Regions from separate parts of the Gracilibacillus phocaeensis genome, predicted to be linked through region 2. Evidence: riboswitches for the same ligand, from Rfam matches in the RefSeq annotation. Region 2 holds a riboswitch; each other region holds the start of a gene.

Region 1 (5,105 bases), on a different contig from region 2:
GCGCAATAAGGGAAGTCGATCGTATCCAAATCCCAACAAGTAATATTAGCAAACCATATAATAAGGCCTTTTCATTACTTGCTTTATTTGCAATTCTAGGTGCCAACGGGGACATAAAGGCAAAGGCTAACAAAGGCAGACTGGTCAGAAAACCAGCTAACCCGTTGCTGATGGCAAGATCTTCTCGGATAATCCCGATAATAGGCCCTACCCCAGTAATGGCTGGACGAAGGTTAAATGCTAATAAAATAATACCAGCAACCATCAAAATAGATAGGTAGCGTTTATTGGTTTGTGAAGAGGTTTCCATTTTTTTCACCTGATTTTCTTTGTATTTATTTCTGTCAGAGCCAATCATCTCGATTTCCAACAAGTTAGATCATGATATTTACCTAGGACATACAGAATATGTTAAACTATTTGGTAGTATTTTAGATGGATTTGCATTACAATAGAATAACATATAATAATGGTTAGAGGAAGTCTCAATCGGAAGAAAGAAGGTCAATTATGGAGAGCAAAGTATGGCAGGAGATCTTTTCATGGATACGAGCGATTTTGGTAGCACTATTGATTGTGCTGGTCTGTCGCTACTTCTTGATCACTCCGTCGATCGTCAAGGGAGAGTCGATGATGCCCAACTTGGAAGACGGGGATCGTATTATTTTAAGCAAAGTAAGCACGATTAATCGTTTTGATGAGGTAGCTTTTAAGGCTCCTGATTCAAAGGATAATTATGTGAAGCGAGTGATCGGTTTTGAAGGGGATACGATTTCCATGGAAAATGATCAACTCTATATTAATGGTGAACTACACGAAGAGCCTTATTTAGCAGAAACAAAAGCAGATTTACCAGATGAGGTACACTTAACCGGTAATTTCACTCTAGAAGACTTGACCGGGGAAAAAACAGTTCCTGAGGGAAAGGTGTTCGTGTTGGGAGATAATCGCCGTGTAAGTAAGGATAGTCGTGAATTTGGCTTCATTGATGAAGATGCCATTATTGGCGATGTTAAAATGAGGATTTGGCCGATTGAATCATTTGGTATTATTCCTTAACTTGACATCAAGTCTTATCCATGATTAAGTAAAAGTAACTTCATAATTGATATTCCGCTAGGGGTGCTGTGACAACAGCTGAGATAAGAATGTTTTCTTGATCCCTTAGAACCTGAACTGGTTAATACCAGCGTAGGGAAGTGGAGCAGGATGGTATATGGGATAAATATACCTTGTATTTGATGAATCAATGATACGAAAACCGCTCCGCTTTTATTAGTGGGGCGGTTTTTTTGCATGTCAATATGAGGTTATCATTTAAAAAACAGGAGGGAAACGAGATGACATTTAGTGAAGAATTACGAGCAGCAGCAGACGATATTTATCAAGGGATTTTCCAACATCCTTTTGTAGTGGGTATTGGAAAAGGGGATTTGCATAAGGAAGCGATTATCCACTATGTCAAGGCGGATTATGAATATCTTAATGCCTTTATCAATATCTATGGGATCGCGATCGCTAAGGGTGATACAAGAAAGGAAATGGCCTATTTCCATGAGAAGATCAGCTTTATCCTTCATAGTGAGATTCATCCGCATCACAACCTTTGTCAGGTGGCGGGAGTTCATTATGATGACTTACAAGGATACCCTTTACCACCATCTGCTCATCATTATGTTACGCATATGAAAAGTGTGGCGCAGCAAGGAAGTATGGGAGAACTAATCGCCGCATTGCTTCCTTGTCCATGGACTTATTTGGAGATCGGGCAGCATTTAAATGAGGTGTATCAGCCAACAGAAGATCACCCATTCTATGACTGGATTCAATTTTATGCCAATCCGGAAACAGGTTCCATTACCACCGAACTATGTCAACGTTTAGATGAGTGGGCGGAAGGGGTAAGGGAACAGGAGAAGGAAAAAGCGAAACAAGCCTTTATTAAAAGTTGTCAGTTAGAATATCTGTTTTGGGAAATGGCCTATCAAGTAGAGGAGTGGCCGTTTGCTTTAGAAGGGAGACCAACGAATGAGTAAAGTAGCTTCTGCATTAACCATAGCGGGTACCGATCCAACCGGGGGTGCTGGTATCCAGGCGGATCTAAAGAGCTTTCAAGAACGGGAAGTATATGGCATGAGTGTGATTACTTCTGTAGTAGCCCAAAATACGCTAGGTGTTCAAGAAGTACGGCATTTAGATGTGGATTTTATTGAAAAGCAGCTAGACATGGTATTAAACGATATTTCACCGCAAGCGATAAAAACAGGTATGATTGCAACGGTAGCGATGATGGAGCGAATTGCTCAAAAGATAGAGACTGCTGATAAGCCTTATGTTATAGATCCTGTCATGGTAGCCACCAGTGGAGATTCTTTAATGGATGAGGCTTCCAAACAAGTGATTCGTGACCAGCTTGTACCACTCGCGTCTGTTGTCACGCCGAATATTCCGGAGGCAGAGACGTTGGTAGATTTCAAAATAACGAATAGTCAAATGGCAGAAAAGGCAGCTAAGTTGATCGTGAAAGAGCTGGGTGCAGCAGCGACTGTTATTAAGGGCGGTCACTTAGCCGATGAACCAACGGATATCCTTTATGATGGCGTGTCTTTCGAGTATCTCAAGGCCAAGCGAGTGAATACGAAGCACACACATGGAACAGGATGCACGTTTTCGGCAGTAATTACGGCCGAATTGGCAAAAGGAAAATCGATTAAAGAAGCAGTACAGCTAGCCAAAGCATTTATTACGGATGCTATTCAATATCCATTAGAGCTTGGTAAGGGGAATGGTCCAACCAATCATTGGGGACACCGGTTGCAAGGATTACCTTATCAAAGAGAGGAGTTATCATGAAACACTTAATGGAACAAGTTCGTCAGGAACAGCCTCTTATTCATAATATAACTAACCAAGTCGTGATGAATTTTACAGCAAATGGTTTGTATGCTGTTGGCGCTGCACCGGTAATGGCGCATGCCAAGGAAGAAGTAGAAGAGATGGCCCAGCAGGCAAGCGCTCTTGTCTTAAATATTGGTACCCTGACACAAGAACAAGTGGATGCGATGATTTTGGCGGGGAAGGCGGCCAATAAAGCAGGAGTTCCCGTTGTATTTGATCCTGTTGGTGTAGGGGCAACCGCATTTCGCATGGCATCTGCTGAACGAATTTTACAAGAAGTGGATCTTGCCTGTATTCGCGGAAATGCTGGTGAGATAGCAAGCTTGGCTGGAGTAAAGACAGAAGTGAAGGGAGTAGAGGGTGCGCAAGATTTACCAATGAAAGAGATTGCGCAACAAGGTTTTGACCGTTTGCAGGTTCCATTAGTGATTACCGGTGCGCAAGATGTATTGATTAATCGAGAGCAGCTAATCGTCATTAGTAATGGGCACCCCTTATTAACCAAGATTACCGGTGCGGGATGTTTACTGACGGCTGTAGTAGCCGCTTTTATTACGGTGGAGGATGATTTATTAGAAGCGGCAGCAGCGGCGGTGAGCTATTACGGAATAGCAGCTGAAAAAGCGGCTGAACGAAGTAACCATCCTGGCAGTTTTCAAGTATCTTTCTTAAATGAGTTAAATCGTTTGAGTGTAGAGGATATCGTGAATAATCAACGAATAGAGCGAGGTACAAGTGGATGAGGCAAGAATTATTACAGGTTTATTTTATTATGGGCAGCAACAATACCACAGAAGACCCACTTCATGTGTTAGAACAGGCGCTGCAGGGTGGCATTACTATGTTTCAATTTCGTGAAAAAGGGCAAGAGGCACAAACAGGTGCAGTAAAGCAGCAGCTGGCTAGGGAAATGAAGGCCTTGTGCTATCGTTATCAGGTTCCTTTTATCGTGAATGATGAAATTGATCTTGCTTTGGAAATTGGCGCAGATGGGGTGCATGTCGGGCAGGATGATATGCCGATTCAAGAGGTACGAGCCCGAGTGCCAGGCGATTGGCTGATTGGGGTTTCCGCAACGAATGCAGCAGAGGCAGTACAGGCCAAACAAGATGGGGCTGACTATATCGGGGTGGGTCCTATCTATGCGACGAGTACGAAAGAAGATGCCAAACAGCCCATTGGTGAACATGGTGTGCGTGCGATCCGGGAACAAATTGGCGCGCTTCCGCTGGTGGCGATTGGCGGTATCCAACAGAGACACACATCTTCCTTGATCGAGGCTGGTGTTGACGGTGTTTCGATCATTACAGCGATTAGTCAAGCGACTGATCCCAAACAAGCAGCCGCTGCCTTTCGCGCCTCTTTTACAAAAGAGTAATCATTCGATCGAGCTTGTCTGTTTCTGATACACTATGGGAAAGAGGAGGTAAACAGATGCGATTAAAGGATAAAAAAGTGATAGCGTTAGTAGATGAGGAATTCGAGGATTTAGAACTATGGTATCCTGTTATGCGGCTTCGTGAAGAAGGAGCGGCTGTTGATTTAGTAGGGAAAGAAGCTGGCAAAACCTATATGGGTAAATATGGTGTGCCGGCACAATCCGACTTAGCCTTTACCGAGGTGGATGCTGAATCCTATGATGGTATTCTTGTACCGGGTGGCTGGGCACCGGATAAATTAAGGCGCTATCCTGAAGTGTTGCAAATGGTGCGTCATATGCATGAGACGAAGAAACCAATTGGTCAGATTTGTCATGCTGGCTGGGTACTGATATCAGCAGGAATTTTGCGTGGCGTCAAGGTCACCAGTACACCAGGGATTAAGGACGATATGACCAATGCAGGTGCTTTTTGGAAAGATGAAGCAGTAGTTGTTGATGGTCATATTATTTCCAGCCGTCGTCCACCTGATTTGCCACCATATGCTAAGGCATATGCCGACGTATTAGCCGGAGAATAAGCAAACCAGTGAAGGATCTTGCAGTCAGTTTCTGCAAGGTCCTGTTTTTCCTTTTACACTTTTTCAAGTATAATGAAAGAGATTAAAATGAAGAATGGAGAATCACAGTGGAAATACTATGGTGGCTGATTATCATTATTTGTTTTGTCTTGGCATTTGCCGGGATTATCTTTCCGATTATTCCGTCTGTTTTGGTGATGTGGGTCGGTTTTCTTGTTTACCAATTCACGCTGACTTCCGAGAATATC
Region 2 (5,105 bases):
CATCAAAGATCCGAAAGAGGGACAAAAATCAAACTTTGTCTTATGGTGTCAAGATCATTTTCCTGAGAATATAGCTATAACTTGGGATTTTTGGCCGATTAGAGAACCAGGATTATGCATTCTTTTCTTTGCTGCAACTGGGAAAACGGGAGAGGATTTGTTTCATCCTTCTTTGGCGAAGCGAACAGGTATATATGATGAATACCATCATGGCGATATCAATGCCTATCATGTATCTTATTATAGAAGAAAATGGGAAGATGAACGGCAATTTCACACCAGTAATTTGAGGAAAAGCTATGGCTTCCACTTGGTGTCACAAGGGGCAGATCCATTGCCAAGTGTTGTCGACGCCAATGGTCCTTATCATATAGAATTGGTGAAATATCAAGAAAATATCCAATTTTACATCAATCAGTTGTTGATCTTTCAGTTTTATGATGATGGTGAAACACATGGTTCGATTCTACGGGATGGTAGAATCGGATTTAGGCAAATGGCCCCCTTAATAGCAGAATACGCAAACTTCAACGTATTCCAGATTAATAAAAAATAAGGGAAAGCACCTTTTCTGTTTGAACTGTGCCCCGTCAAGTAGACAGTAAAAAAACAAAAACTCTATGCAACAGCCTGGTCCCGATATTCCAACGGTGTCAGGCTGTTTAATTTCTCCTGGTAACGTTCTTCATTATAAAATTGGATATATCGATCAATATCCTCTACTAATTCTTCAAAGCTCTTATATCGTTTTAAATCATAAGATTCACTTTTAAAATGGCCAAAAAAGCTTTCTACAGGCGCATTATCAATACATTTCCCAACACGGGACATGCTGCGTGTAATCTCGGCTTTTGTTGTCACCAAACGATATTCCCTCGATGTATATTGCGAACCCCGATCACTATGCAGTAAAGGCGTGGCACCTGGATTTGCTTCCAGTGCTGCTTTAATGGTTTCCATAACCAGCTCATTATCGTTATAATAACCAACCTTATAGGCAACAATCGAACCATCATAAAGGTCTTTAATGACGCTTAAATAAGCTTTATGACTCAGGCTGTATTTTAAATGTGTGATATCCGTTACCCATTTCTGATTTGGCTTGTCTGCCGTAAATTCCCGGTTCAAAATATTCTCCTCCATGTTGACGTAGCTTGTTTTGGTGGAATATCCATTCGAACGACGGATAAATGATTTTAAGCCTAATAAAATCATCAAACGACGAATGCGCTTCAGATTATATCGTTTTCCGTATTTGCGATCAATCACCATTCTGATTCGCCGATAGCCATAGATTCCTCCGTACTGTTTAAAAATCATTTGGATTTTCTTGATTAGCCATGCATTTTCGTCTTCTTGCTCGCCTGGTATGTGATGCAGCCACTTATAATATCCAGAACGGGACACCTTTAAAATATCGCATAGTAATTGAATCGGCATGCCTGTTTCTTCATGATAGGCATGAATGGCTTCAAATGCCGGGACTTGTTTCCTTAATCGTTCGATCCTCTCCTTTCGATTTCCTCTAACTTTTTTAAGAGACCAGCTTCTGCCTCCAAATATTGATTACGGTGTTCTAATTCCTTAATCCGAAGCTTTAATTTTTCTTCTTCCGTTAGATTTGGCTTAGTTTCTAATGTCTTCCCGCGGCGGTCCTGAAGAGCCTGCTCTCCGTCTTTCTCATATTTACGAACCCAGCTATAAACCTGTTGATAGGAAACTTTATACTTCTCCGCTGCTTGATGATAATTGGAATCATTGGCAATCGCATATTGGACAATCTCTATCCGTTCTTTGAATGTGGTTTTACGTCCTTCGCTCATTTTAACGCTTCCTTTACTAGTGGATTTTATTGCTTTACCACTAGTATAAAGCTTTATCCAACGACGTAAAACGGAAGTGGACGAAATATTAAATTGTTCACATGTTACCTTGAGGCTATTTTCTTGTTCAAGATAGAACGCTACAGCCTGTCTTTTTAATTCCTCTGGGTACTGTTTCCAATTCCTTGACTCCTTCAATCCATCTATCCCATTACTTTTATATTTACGAACCCATTCTTTCACCGTATTTTCATACATTTCGTATTTTCTTGCGATAGCACTAATCGGTTTCTTTTCTTCCGTCACCTTTTGTACAATCTCCATACGTTCTTCTAGCGTATGTTTGGTTATTCTTTTAGACATTAAAAATACTCCCTTCCTAGTAGGAGAGAATTTTTATTATTTCTCTGTCTACTATAAAGGGAGCCTATCACCTTTAGTCGCTGCTTTTGTTCCCAATTCTCATTGGAACATGATTCCAATCATGAGACCAAAAACCATGAGGGCTATTCTGTGTACAATTGCTATTCACCAAATCCTCAAGGCTTGACTTCTCGATTTGTTCTGCTAGCATGAAGACAACAGAATAAATTCAAATTTTCTACTAGGGGCGCCGTAATGGCTGAGATAAATGTATATTTAGCACCCTTAGAACCTGATCTGGTTAAGGCCAGCGGAGGGAAGTAGATTCAGCAGTTAAAGTATACACTGCATTTATGTGCGTGTATATCTTTTCCTATGCCAATACTTCCTTCTACTAGTCTTTAGAAAAAAGATGATGAGGAGGATTTTTTATGACATTTACAGATGAATTACGTGCTGCAACGAAGGAGAGCTGGAAAAAAAGTTTAAAACATCCATTTGTACAAGGGATTGTGAAGGGAGATTTACCGCTAGAAACATTCAAATTCTATATTTTGCAAGACATTTATTATTTAAAACACTACGGTAAAATTCATGCTATTGCTGCCTCACAAGCAGATGATTTTAAATTAACCGCTCTTCTAGCTGATAAAGCCCGATTTACAGCAGAAGCCGAGCTAACTGTGCATAAGCAACATGCTGAGATTTTACATATTACACAGGAAGATATCGACAACTTTAAACCTGCTCCAACTGCCTATGCGTATACCTCTCATTTATATCGGGCCACCATGTCTGGGAATCTTGCACATTCTGTTGCTGCGATTTTACCATGCTACTGGTTATATGCAGATATCGGAAAAGCAAATGAATCGGCAACACCAGAACCGGAAATTTATCGTAACTGGATTAATATGTATGCAAGTGATTGGTTTCAAGATGCAACGAATGAAATGATTGATTTACTAAACAGATTGGTTGAAACAATGAATGATCACGAAAAAGAGAAAGTAAAGGAACAATTTATTATTGCAAAAGAGTATGAACTTCTGTTTTGGGAAATGTCTTATAACAGGGAAAGCTGGCTTTCAGAAAAGTAAGTTTTCGAAATGCTTTCATTGTTAGAATGGTAAACATTCATTCGTGTTTGATAGTTGAATCCAAAAATCTTGCGCTCTAGTGGTTACTAGGGTCACCAACTTGCTTTCTTCGGTAAAACATGGTAAATACTCTGAATAGGAAGAAGTTAGATCCAACTATATGGGATAATGTGAGGTGTTATTGTCATGACCTATTTGTTTGCTCATGGACTTGGTCAACATTCTAGTAGCTGGAAAATAACGTTAGACTACATAGAAATGACAGAGAGAGTAGCTTTACCTGATTTATACACCTTGGTCGAAACAGACAAGATGGATTATCACAATCTGTATCAAGCTTTTTGCGGAGAAAAAGATCAGGCAAATCGAAAAGCAGCTGAACGATTGAGTCATCGAATAAAGGGAGCAAACTTTGGAATAATTGAAAAAGCAGGACATGAAGCAAATGTAGATAGCCCGAAACCCTTGGCGGAAATAATAAAAGGTTTTTGGTGCTAGAATTAAAAAAAAGAAGGATCCAAAAACAGAATGAAAATTAATTTTCTGTATATGGGTCCTTCGTTTAACAATCATCCTATAACCAAAAATAAGGACTTATAATTGGCTTCCACCTGTTACATCAAGATGATGGCCGGTAATATAAGAAGATCGATCGCTTGCTAGGAAAGCGACTGCTGGGAGTGATATCCTCCATTCGTGATCATACCATTCCATATAAATCTGCCCATCAATTACTCAGACATAACATTTTTCCAAACTACTCTTCTTTTGTCTCTACTTTATTTTCATCGTAGGAAATCCAGTCACTAAAGCTTCCTGGATACAGTTTTACATTTTCAAAGCCTGCAAGTTTGAGTGCTAGTATGTTCGGACAGGCAGATACGCCTGAGCCACAGGAAACAATAATCTCTTCATCCTGCTTCAAATGACCGAAATGACTTTTAAGCTCCTCCGGGTTTTTCCAAGCTCCGTTATCTGCCAATACCTCTTTCCAAAAATAATTCTTCGCGCCGGGAATATGCCCCGCTTTTCGGTACATGGGTTCCACTTTGCCTAAATAACGGTTTTTAGAGCGTGAATCGATTAAATGAGCAGACTGATCTTCTAGTTTTTCTTTCACCTCATCTATGTCTGCCTTCTCACCTGTACGGATGGCAGGGTGGTACGTTTTTGTTTCTGGCTGGGGAGCTTCATCTGTCACCTTATTTCCATCGATGACCCATTGTTCATATCCTCCGTCTAGCACATAAACGTTTTCGTGACCGAGATAATATAATAGCCACCACATTCTGGCGGCAAACATATCATTGGATTGATCGTAGATAATAACCGTTGTCTGATTATCTATCCCAATCTGGCCAAGTTTTGCTGCCAACCTCTTCGTATCAGGCAGAGGATGGTTTCCCCCGTGTTTTTCTTTTTTACCGGACAGCTCCTTGTCCAGATCCATGTAGACCGCACCAGGTAAATGATCTTTTGCGTATAAATTCCTTCCCGCTTCCGGATCATCAAGCTGAAATCGGACATCAACAATCACTGTATGATACTCTGGGTTTTGTAAACGATTTTTTAACTGGTTGACGCTAATCAAATAAGACATAGGATCCCTCCAGAATTTGGCTCATAAAATACTTCTTTACTTTCTATTCAATGAAACATATGCTGCATTTTCTTTTCTTTATTTTAAATATTTATTGCCATTACTGTCCATTCTAACCTATGCAACTGATTCTACAAAGTATATTGTTTCTCTTAAAGCAGTGCTTTAACCATTGTCTGGCACACTTCAGTTGATACTTTTAGTGAATAAAGCTTTTAC
Region 3 (5,105 bases), on a different contig from region 2:
ATACGTATTGAACAAATATGGTGCAGAAAACAAGTCCACTTCCCGTATTCCTGTTTGCGTCATCAGACCAGGTGAGGCCACGACAACATCTGCTGCCCCTAATTGTAGCTTCTCAATTAACTCTGACTCCTCTGTCCCAATTGTACCAGCATGCACTTCTACTTCCATTTGTCCGCCTGATTTTTCTTCGACTATTTCTTTAAATTTTAACAACCCTGCCTGATAAGGATTATCTGGTGATGTCTGATTATGCGCGGCAATAATTTTTATCTTTCCTTCTTCGTTAACCTCTACTTCATCCGTATTGCATCCCGTAAAAAGTAGGGTAATAATCCCTGCCAATAGGGAAAGGAACACCATTTTATTTTTTGACATGCGGCTACCTCCCTTATGCATGTTGATCCTTATTTGAGGCTTATCGACTTATGAATTCGCTCGTCGAATATAGTTTTCCGCTCGTTTCGTCAGCTCCTGATAGTCGGCTTCTGATTTCAACTGGACAGCATTTACTAAGTTGCTTCCTATCCCCACAGCGGTACTTCCTGCTTGTAAATAGTCATTCATATTGTTGAGTGTGATTCCGCCGGTAACCATTGCCGATACGTGCGGCAGAGGCCCACGGATATTTTTGATATAGGACGGGCCTACAGAATCAGCTGGAAATATCTTCACCATACGTGCCCCATGTTCATAGGCAACAGAAATTTCTGTAGGTGTCAGCACCCCTGGAATATGTTCGATTCCATAACGCTGACATAATCGTAGTGTATCGACATTCCACGTCGGGGAGACAACAAAAGCCGCCCCTGCCATGATGACAGATCTGGCTGTTTCCGGGTCTAGTACGGTTCCTGCCCCAACTTTCATGGCTGGATCTGCTTCTCGTACTGCCTTTTCAATAATTTGGTTTACTTGCGGGGTTTCTGCCGTAATTTCCACATGATGTACGCCACCTTCTGCCAACGCTTCCAAAATAGGTACTATATTTTCTTTCGTTGCCTTTCTAATGACGGCAACCACCTTCTCTTGCTTAATTCCTTCGATAATAGACATAATTTTCTCTCCTCTACTCTAAATTGGTGTGCTGCTGACGTAAGCTTGCCTCATCACGAGCAGCTGGATAGGTTTCTAATAAATAGACGATAATCGCATCTAATAACAGATGAGCGGACTGATCGAATGAACTGCCTAATGGTTGAATAGTTTCAGGTTCTGACGCCAAGCGTTTCTTCGTTGCCGCTGGGATCTGTACCGTTACATCGCTTCGTTGTCCAATCGTTGAATCTGGATTGGTGGTGACCAAGGCTACTTTGGCGTCAATCTCTTTTGCTTTTTGTGCATATTGGAGTAAACTAGCGGTACCACCCGAACCGGAAATAACCAACAACAAGTCTTGGGAACCTAAGCTCGGCGTAATCGTTTCTCCTACAATAAATACCGGATATTCACTATGCATTAAACGCATGCCGAACATTTTTCCCACTAACCCTGATCGACCTGTTCCGGCAATAAAGATTCGTTTGGCAGACTGGATGGCCTCTGCTAATTGGATCATCTCTGTTTCCTTGACATGATCAAGCACCTCTCGCACTTCGTTTACAATGGTAGTTGATATATTTTTCATGGTAACACCCTTTCTCAACAGGATTCTCGTTTATTTAAGGTTGGTGGAAAACGATAAACTTGCAGCTTTTCCTCCTTTTGATCAACCATACATTCAAACAGTATTTCTGCCGCTTTCTTCCCCATGTCAAAGGCAGGCTGAGAAATCGTGGTTAACGGTGGGTTATAGAAATTGGCAAAGGACACGTCGTCAATACTTATCACCGCTACCTCCTCTGGTATCCTTAATCCTTGCTGTTTAATGAACGTTAATACCTCATGTAGCACACGGTCATTAATCGCAAACAAAACATCTGGCGGTTGTTCATTTTGAAACAGTTCAGCTAACTTGTTGGTTAAATCCACCATTTTTCCACTTACCTTGTAAGAAGGTAATAGCTCCAATCCATGTTCCTGTAAGCTCCGCTGGAAAGACTCTACCCTCTCTATTCGAGGAGTAATTGCGGCTGTAAGTGGTGAACTGACAACTGCTGGCCGTTGAAAGCCCTGCTGAACGATTTCAGCGACAGCCAACTGGGCAGCTGTTCGATTGTCCAATAAAATCGATGGAATATCCAGAGATGGAATAATTCGATCCATTAAAACAACGGGATAATCTTCTTCCAGCAGTTTTTGATAAAGCTCCACGTTATCGCCAGTTGGGAAGGCAATCACACCGTCCACTTGCTTTGCCCGCAGCATCTCGATATATTTCTTCTCTTTCTCTGGCTGATCGTCGGCATTACAGACAATCACATGAAAACCTTTCTCCTGACAGAAATCTTCAATCGCCCGAATCACCTGAGTAGAAAATACATGGAGGATATTAGCCACAATCACCCCAATTGTCGTAGAAGATTTTTGTTTCAAACTACGTGCGACCATATTCGGTTTATAGTTTAATTGCTGGATCGCTTTTTCTATTTTTTGTTTAGTATCCGCTCCCATATAATCAAAACGGTGATTAAGATATTGGGAGACAGTACTTTTTGATACCCCGGCTAATTTAGCTACATCTGCAATGGTTATCCTTTTCATACGCATACCCCTCTAACTAGCTTTTAACTACTAAATCGGTTTAGTAAATCGATTTAGTGAAAGTATAAATCATTAGAAAGCGTTTTACAACCCTTTTATATAAATTTATTTTTGCGATAATGAAAAGGAATGTTGCTATATACATGGACAATAACTTTGTGAAAAATTGACTTTTGCGCTATCTTTGGTACAATGACATACAATTACATATGCATGCACTACTAGGGGTGCCTATCAGTATAGGCTGAGAGAAAGGCGCGATCAAGCCTTTTAACTCTATGAACCTGATCTGGTTGATAACCAGCGGAGGGAAGTAGGTTATTTAGCCAGGTTCTTTTTATCATAAGAATCTGGCTTTTTTCCTTCCTTGCGTGCAAAAAAACAAAGGAGGAAAAGAAATGAATCGAACACATTTACTCACGATAATGGCGGTGCTCATTGCAATTGGCACACTGGGGTCGCAATTTCTCTGGTTCCCAACAGGGGTGGCAAAAGCCTATCCAGTACAGCATGCCGTTAATGTCATTGCAGCCGTCATGCTTGGTCCTATACCAGCTGTTGTCATTGCCTTTACGATTGGATTATTACGAAATCTATTAGGTATTGGTACATTATTGGCATTTCCAGGAGGAATGGTTGGCGCCTTATTAGCGGGCTATCTTTATCGATGGGGACATAAGAAGTGGCTTGCTGGAGGGGGTGAAATGTTCGGAACAGGCATTATTGGCTCGCTATTATGCGTCCCTTTTGCCAAGCTTGTGATGGGAACTTCAGTGGGAGTACTGGCCTTTCTGCCCGGCTTTCTTGTCAGCAGTATTACCGGGGCATTGATTGGTCTGTTACTACTGTCACGTGTGAAGCACACCTCACTTGTCAATCAAACACTTCCATCTAAATAAGAAAAACTGACAAATTCCACCTGCTCCCTTATTACTAACCGAAACTAGATACGAACTACTGATAAGATGGATGATGTTAAACATCCATCTTATCAGCACCCCGATTCATTCAAGGTCGAGATCTATCCTAATCCTTTTATACCAAAGATTTTTTTCTTTACTTTTCAAGAAAAAAATTGATGACTGCTAAGATACAAGCAGTCATCAACCTTATGATCACAAGGTAGGAGCATCGTCCAAAACATAGGCCAATACGACATAAACCCAGAAAGACCCTCCTAAAGTAAGAAGGAAAATAATGCGAACGGGTAAAGGAGTGATGCCGAAAAAATCGGCAATCCCTCCACAAACGCCAAGTAGGACACGGTCATTCACCGATTTATTTAATTTCCTGTTCATCACGAAATCCCTCCTGAAGAGTCTTGCCTCCCTATTTATCGATTGTTCATTTCATCTGGGTCCGCCCCAACCCGATCGTCTTTATTCATGTCGGCAATCAATTTCATTTCAGCATTGGTTAACTCAAAATCAAATACATCCGCATTATCATGAATACGCTGTTGTTTCACCGACTTCGGAATCGTAATTACTTCTTGCTGTAAGTCCCAACGTAAAATAATTTGTGCCGTGGATTTCCCATGTCGTTCTGCAATCTCCATCAATGTTTCATCCGTTAATAGTTCCCCTTGTTTTAACGGAGACCACGCCTCTAACTGAATGTTATGCTTCTTACAATAGTCATACAGGCTTTTTTGCTGTAAATGTGGATGATACTCCACTTGATTAACCATTGGTGTAATTTCTGCTTTTTCCAACAGTCTATCAAGATGGTGTTCCTTAAAATTACTTACACCGATCGCTCTTATTTTCCCATCATTATATAGTTCCTCCATCGCCTGCCATGATTCTCTATACTTGTCTTGTTCTGGTACTGGCCAGTGAATAAGGTATAAGTCCAGATAATCTAATCCTAATCGATCTAAACTCGCTTGATAAGCTTGGAATGTTTCCTCATAGCCTTGATCTCCATTCCACAGCTTTGAGGTAATAAACAACTCTTCTCTTGGGATACCCGAATCTTTGATTGCCTTACCTACCCCTTCTTCATTTCTATAAATAGCCGCCGTATCAATACTTTTATAGCCATGCTCCAGCGCCCATTTCACAGAATTGTAAACCTCTTCGCCATCTTGCACTTTAAACACGCCTAAACCAAACCATGGCATGTTCACACCATTATGCAAAGTAGTTGTCGATTGTAAATTCAAAGCCAAAACGCCTTCCTCCTTTTTTATCATCTCTTATGTACCACCTGGGGAAAACACCTCACAGGTGGAATACTACTACCACACCATTCCCTTTTTCCTATTTGATCAAACATTGATGATTAACGATCCGCCTTTGCGCCAATTTGATGAATTTTATAGTGACTGTACAATCTGTGCGATACATCCTTGAGGAATTTGGTTGGCTCCTTGATAGTAAACAAAGCTAACTGGTGCATTGCCCTTGTACAAGCCGTATAAAATAGATGACGTTCTAATTCATCTTGATAATTGTCATTTG
Region 4 (5,105 bases), on a different contig from region 2:
GATAACCGGAACGTTCGATTGTTCGATAATATAAGAAAGGTTCAACGGGTTGATAATTCCTTGACCGCTTCCGATCGGGGAAGCTCCGGGCATGATGGCATGCGCTCCCGCCTCCTCCAGCTTTTTGGCTAATACCACATCATCTGAGGTATATGGAAGCACGGTAAATCCTGCTGCCACCAGCTCTTCCGTTGCTTTTAGTGTCTCGATCGGATCTGGCAGCAATGTTTTATCACAACCAATAACCTCCACTTTCACCATATCGCATCGCCCTGAAGCGGCAGCTAAATTAGCGATTCGCACCGCTTCTTTCGCATCCTTTGCCCCTGCCGTATTCGGTAAAAAAGTATAGCGGTTTACATCTATTTTTTCTAAAAAATTGGGCAGGGATGGGTCGTAGATATTCATCCTTCTCACGGAAAAAGTAAGAACTTCTACCTCTGATTGATCTACTGCCTGCTTTTGAATATCAAAATCAGGATATTTGCCAGTCCCTAAGAACAAACGAGAAGCAAACGAATAGTTTCCAATATTAAGCATTTGCTTATCCTCCTCCAACGAAATGAACAATCTCAATCTTGTCTCCATCTTCTAACACCGCTTGTTTATGTCTTTCTTTCTGTAATATCTGTTGATTATGCTCGATAATCAACGGTTTATCTTGCAACCCCAGAAACTCAAGTAAATCTTTGATGTGTTTTACTCCTTCTTTTACTTCCATATAATTTCCATTAACGATTATTTCCACATGCATGCACCTGCCTTTTGTGTTTATTCCAAACTTGTGACATTTGCTGATGGATCTCGTGCTTGACCACCACGAAAAAAATCGTAATAAAGTGGACGAACCGACTTGTTTTCAACTAAGTCTGCTAGATAGATGCCTGTAATCGCTGATAATAGAATGCCATTGCGATAGTGTCCCTTGGCAGCATATAAACCGTTGATTCCAGGAATCTCACCCAGGTAAGGACGTTCATCGGCGGTAGCTGGTCTGATCCCTGCCCAAAAACAATTTATTGTTGCCTCTGCCAGCTGCGGAACCATCTGTTCTGCTCGTGATAATAGCCCTTGAACACTTGCTGCGTGGACATGTTTATCTGCTTTTCCTGGTATAGATGAAGCGCCAACTACCACCTTGTTGCCTTGCTTGGGGACAAGGTAACAGCCGTCCATCCACAGGGTTGTTTGAAATAAGCGCTGCTCTGATTCCAATAGCAGACATTCCCCTTTTACAGGAATAATGGCATATTCATCAGGCAGCAGATCATCGCCAAATGCTCCCGTTGCTACAATGACTTGATCAGCGTAATAGGTTCCTTTTGTGGTTCGTATACCATAAACCTTTTTATTTTCCCTTAGCAGTTCAACTGCTTTTTCCTGTTCATGAAGCATGACACCATGACGATAGGCGGCAAGGGAAAATGCTTTTGTCAGATGATAAGCGGACACCTGACCATCATTCGGCAGGTAAAGAACCGTGTGAAGCTCCTCTGTCAAACTTGGTTCCATCTTTCTCGCTTCTTCTGTCGACAGCAAATAAGCAGGATAACCAGCTTCCTGTTGAAAAGTTGCCAGGCTTTTCAACGTATTGTATTGCTGCTGATCAAAAGCGAACTTCATGATTCCTTTATGAACATACTGAATATCCATCCCTGCTTCTTCCCAAAGCTCAACTGATAAATCTGCAAATAACGCTCTGCTTTCTTGAGCAAATTGAAAAAGAGGACTTGCTTGTGTGAATTCTCCTTGAGCACCTAGCATTCCTGCCGCAGCACTAGAGGCCTCACAACCGATTTGATCCCTTTCAACTATCAGCACCTGATAACCTCTTTTGGACAATTGATAAGCAATCGAACAACCAATCACGCCGCCACCAACAATGATTTGATCAAATGTCTTTTTCACTTTCCACCTTCTTTCCTGTTATTCAACACTTGCAGGTAAGCCTTTATTGTTTGTATCGGATCCGCCGCCTGCCAAATACCTGACATGATAGCTATCCCACTTGCCCCTGACTTGATTATTTCTTTTGTTCGATCAGGTGTAATGCCGCCAATAGCATAGACCGGTACCGATAGTTCTTCGCTTAATTGCCGAAGATTAGCTATTCCTCTTGGTCGTTGATTCGGCTTAGAACTGCTAGGATAAATATGACCATATAACAAGTAATCTGCTCCCTCTTGTTGAGCCTGTTCAGCCTCTGCTAACGAATGGACAGATTTCCCTGTAAGAAGCGTTGGGAAGCAATTTTTAACCAATGAAACAGCTAGACTGTGATAGGCCAACTGGACTCCTGCACATTGTTTCATCACGGCAATGTCAACTCTGTCATTTACGATTAGTTTCGTTAAGGGTAACCCGCTAGTTTTTAATACTTCGATTAGTTCCAGAATATCTTTTGCTGACTTATTCTTTTCTCTTATATGCAAATAATCAATATCCCCATGAATACGCTTTACTATTTGTACATGCCGTTTAGAAAAATCGCCATCACTGATAAGATGCAGTGATTTATCCATCTCCATTACTCCTTTCTTCGTTGAGCCGGAAGAAACGAAAAAAACCACTTATCCAGTTAGGACAAGTGGCTTCGATTATATAAAATTCATTTGTCGAATAATATATCGTCATGCTTCCGCCACTTCCCTACGCTAGTGTTAACCAGATCAGGTTCAAAGGGTCCGAATACTCGTCTCAGCCAAAGGCTCCCCTAGTGTTGATGTTGATTATGAAATTAGAACTACCTCCAAAGCATAACACATCCTGTTTTATTTTTACAGGTGTTTTTCAAAATCGTAGCAGATCCATTAAAAACGATGCTAGATATGGCCAACGTTATTGTTATGGGCATTAGAAATATGCTTTTATACTCTTCCTACCTGTCTATTTTAAGATAGAAAGCGCTTCCGTTTTTAGTGGATTCCGTACTTTCTTATTTTTAACGAAAAAATCCGCAAAAAACAGTTGACCTATCGTCTTTTTAGTTGTATTATTGTCGTCAATCAGATTTTTCTGAAAATTACACATTTAAAAACTTTTTTGTGGACAGAATAAGCGATATCGTATACTATAACAATAAGCGAATATGTTTAAAAACGCGGACGGGAAAAAAGGATCAGGATCATGTATGCTGCAGAGAGCCAAGACAGGTGGAAACTTGGCCATACACCTTATCTGACTACTCATCCCTGAGTGCTATGCTGAACGGTTCTCCCATTAAGTATAGCCAGGTATTACACAGTACCTGTTATCCAATCAAAGCTATTTGATTTTGTAAATAGCTTTATGAGGCAATGTTTGTGAGAATATTGCAAATCAGGGTGGTACCGTGAAAAGAAAGGCCTTTTCACCCTTGATCTCTGCTACACTAGTGGCGGAAATCAAGGGTGAGATGGCCTTTTTTAGTGTAAGGAAAAGACAATAGCCATACTTTTCTTTGTACCATAAACATCTTCTAATACCAATAAATCAAGGTGATTGTTGATAATTATTAATAGGAGGGATTAACGTGGAAAACACACAAAAGCAAGCAAATGAAGCTGTAGAACCAAAAGAACCCAGGATTGGTGCTGATTTGCTAGTCGATGCCTTGATTAACGAAGACGTTGACACGCTATTTGGTTATCCCGGCGGTGCAGCATTACCAATCTTTGACGCATTATATAGAGCACAAGATGCCTTTGATCAAATCTTAGCTCGACATGAGCAAGGATCCATTCATGCAGCCGAGGGCTATGCCAGGGTATCAGGTAAGCCAGGAATTGTGGTAGCCACCTCTGGACCTGGTGCAACGAATTTAGTAACAGGAATTGCCGACGCAATGATTGACTCATTGCCATTAATTGTGATTACTGGCCAAGTTGCCAAAGGTGTGATTGGCAGTGACGCCTTCCAAGAGGTTGATGTCATGGGGGTTACTACACCAATTACTAAACACAATTATCAAGTAAATGATGTGAAAGATATCCCTCGTGTTGTTAAAGAGGCCTTTCATATCGCAACTACTGGTCGTCCTGGTCCTGTATTGATCGATATCCCGAAAGACGTCTCAGCCGAAATTATCAGTGATGATTTTCAAGCTAAAGTAGAGATTGATTTACCTGGATATCAGCCAACATTCAAGCCAAATCCGTTACAAACCAAAAAATTAGCGGAGGCGATCGGAAAAGCAGAGAAACCAGTATTATTAACTGGTGCTGGTATCTTAATGGCGCAAGCCTCCAAAGAGGTACAGGAATTTGCAGAAAAGTACTCACTTCCGGTTACCTCTACCTTATTGGGCTTAGGAGCATTTCCTGGCGATCATCCGCTATTTATGGGAATGGCCGGTATGCATGGCACATACGCTGCCAATACGGCCTTGTATGAATGTGATCTACTTATTAACATTGGTGCCAGGTTCGATGACCGCTTAACTGGTAAATTATCATCGTTTGCACCGAAAGCTACCGTGGCTCATGTCGACATTGACCCTGCTGAGATTGGCAAAAATGTTCCAACAGCCATACCTATCGTTGGTGACGCCAAAGAGGCATTGAAACGATTGTTGTCTCATGATATTAGCCAACCGAATCACGATGAATGGCTCGTTCGTATCCATGAAAACAAAGAAAATTACCCATTATGGTTTAACACACCGGATAAGGAAATGATCGGCCAATGGGTGATCAAACAAGTATACGAAGCCACGAATGGCAATGCGATTGTGACAACAGACGTTGGGCAGCATCAAATGTGGGCGGCGCAATACTATACCTTTAATCAGCCAAATAAATGGGTTTCATCTGGTGGTTTAGGTACGATGGGCTTTGGATTTCCTGCTGCTATTGGTGCCCAATTGGCTAATCCCGAAGAAATGGTTGTCTCGATCGTGGGCGATGGCGGTTTCCAAATGACCTTGCAGGAATTATCGATTTTACAAGAAAAAAGATTACCCGTTAAAATCATTATCGTAAACAATCAAGCACTAGGGATGGTTAGACAATGGCAAGAGAAGTTCCATGGCGAACGTTATTCCCAATCTATCTTTCAAATCCAGCCAGATTTTGTGAAACTAGCCGAGGCTTATGATGTGAGAGGAATCAAGTTAACGACACAAGAAG

Evidence for each region. A riboswitch is a leader RNA that binds a small molecule or an ion and turns the genes downstream of it on or off. The one in region 2 is predicted to bind thiamine pyrophosphate.
Region 1: another riboswitch for thiamine pyrophosphate. It lies ahead of tenA (thiaminase II); the one in region 2 lies ahead of tenA (thiaminase II).
Region 3: another riboswitch for thiamine pyrophosphate. It lies ahead of thiW (energy coupling factor transporter S component ThiW); the one in region 2 lies ahead of tenA (thiaminase II).
Region 4: another riboswitch for thiamine pyrophosphate. It lies ahead of E0E32_RS11065 (thiamine phosphate synthase); the one in region 2 lies ahead of tenA (thiaminase II).

The regions. Positions count from the first base shown of each region.
Region 1 is NZ_LR131143.1:83,835-88,939, reverse strand. Features, by position in the region: gene E0E32_RS04960 (CynX/NimT family MFS transporter) at 1-310, opposite strand, end outside; gene lepB (signal peptidase I) at 511-1,059, shown strand; TPP riboswitch at 1,109-1,215, shown strand; gene tenA (thiaminase II) at 1,341-2,036, shown strand; gene thiD (bifunctional hydroxymethylpyrimidine kinase/phosphomethylpyrimidine kinase) at 2,029-2,853, shown strand; gene thiM (hydroxyethylthiazole kinase) at 2,850-3,641, shown strand; gene thiE (thiamine phosphate synthase) at 3,638-4,276, shown strand; gene E0E32_RS04930 (type 1 glutamine amidotransferase domain-containing protein) at 4,333-4,857, shown strand; gene E0E32_RS04925 (DUF456 domain-containing protein) at 4,965-5,105, shown strand, end outside.
Region 2 is NZ_LR131141.1:320,559-325,663, forward strand. Features, by position in the region: gene E0E32_RS01970 (DUF1961 family protein) at 1-556, shown strand, start outside; one part of gene E0E32_RS01975 (IS3 family transposase) at 619-1,541, opposite strand; one part of gene E0E32_RS01975 (IS3 family transposase) at 1,541-2,186, opposite strand; TPP riboswitch at 2,420-2,522, shown strand; gene tenA (thiaminase II) at 2,618-3,286, shown strand; gene E0E32_RS01985 (hypothetical protein) at 3,473-3,784, shown strand; gene E0E32_RS01990 (sulfurtransferase) at 4,044-4,886, opposite strand.
Region 3 is NZ_LR131143.1:534,766-539,870, forward strand. Features, by position in the region: gene E0E32_RS07005 (TRAP transporter substrate-binding protein) at 1-375, opposite strand, end outside; gene E0E32_RS07010 (bifunctional 4-hydroxy-2-oxoglutarate aldolase/2-dehydro-3-deoxy-phosphogluconate aldolase) at 424-1,053, opposite strand; gene hxlB (6-phospho-3-hexuloisomerase) at 1,067-1,624, opposite strand; gene E0E32_RS07020 (LacI family DNA-binding transcriptional regulator) at 1,639-2,640, opposite strand; TPP riboswitch at 2,854-2,969, shown strand; gene thiW (energy coupling factor transporter S component ThiW) at 3,039-3,539, shown strand; gene E0E32_RS07030 (PspC domain-containing protein) at 3,756-3,938, opposite strand; gene E0E32_RS07035 (aldo/keto reductase) at 3,974-4,813, opposite strand; gene helD (RNA polymerase recycling motor HelD) at 4,927-5,105, opposite strand, start outside.
Region 4 is NZ_LR131144.1:692,985-698,089, reverse strand. Features, by position in the region: gene E0E32_RS11080 (thiazole synthase) at 1-540, opposite strand, end outside; gene thiS (sulfur carrier protein ThiS) at 545-754, opposite strand; gene thiO (glycine oxidase ThiO) at 772-1,908, opposite strand; gene E0E32_RS11065 (thiamine phosphate synthase) at 1,905-2,522, opposite strand; TPP riboswitch at 2,630-2,725, opposite strand; gene ilvB (biosynthetic-type acetolactate synthase large subunit) at 3,512-5,105, shown strand, end outside.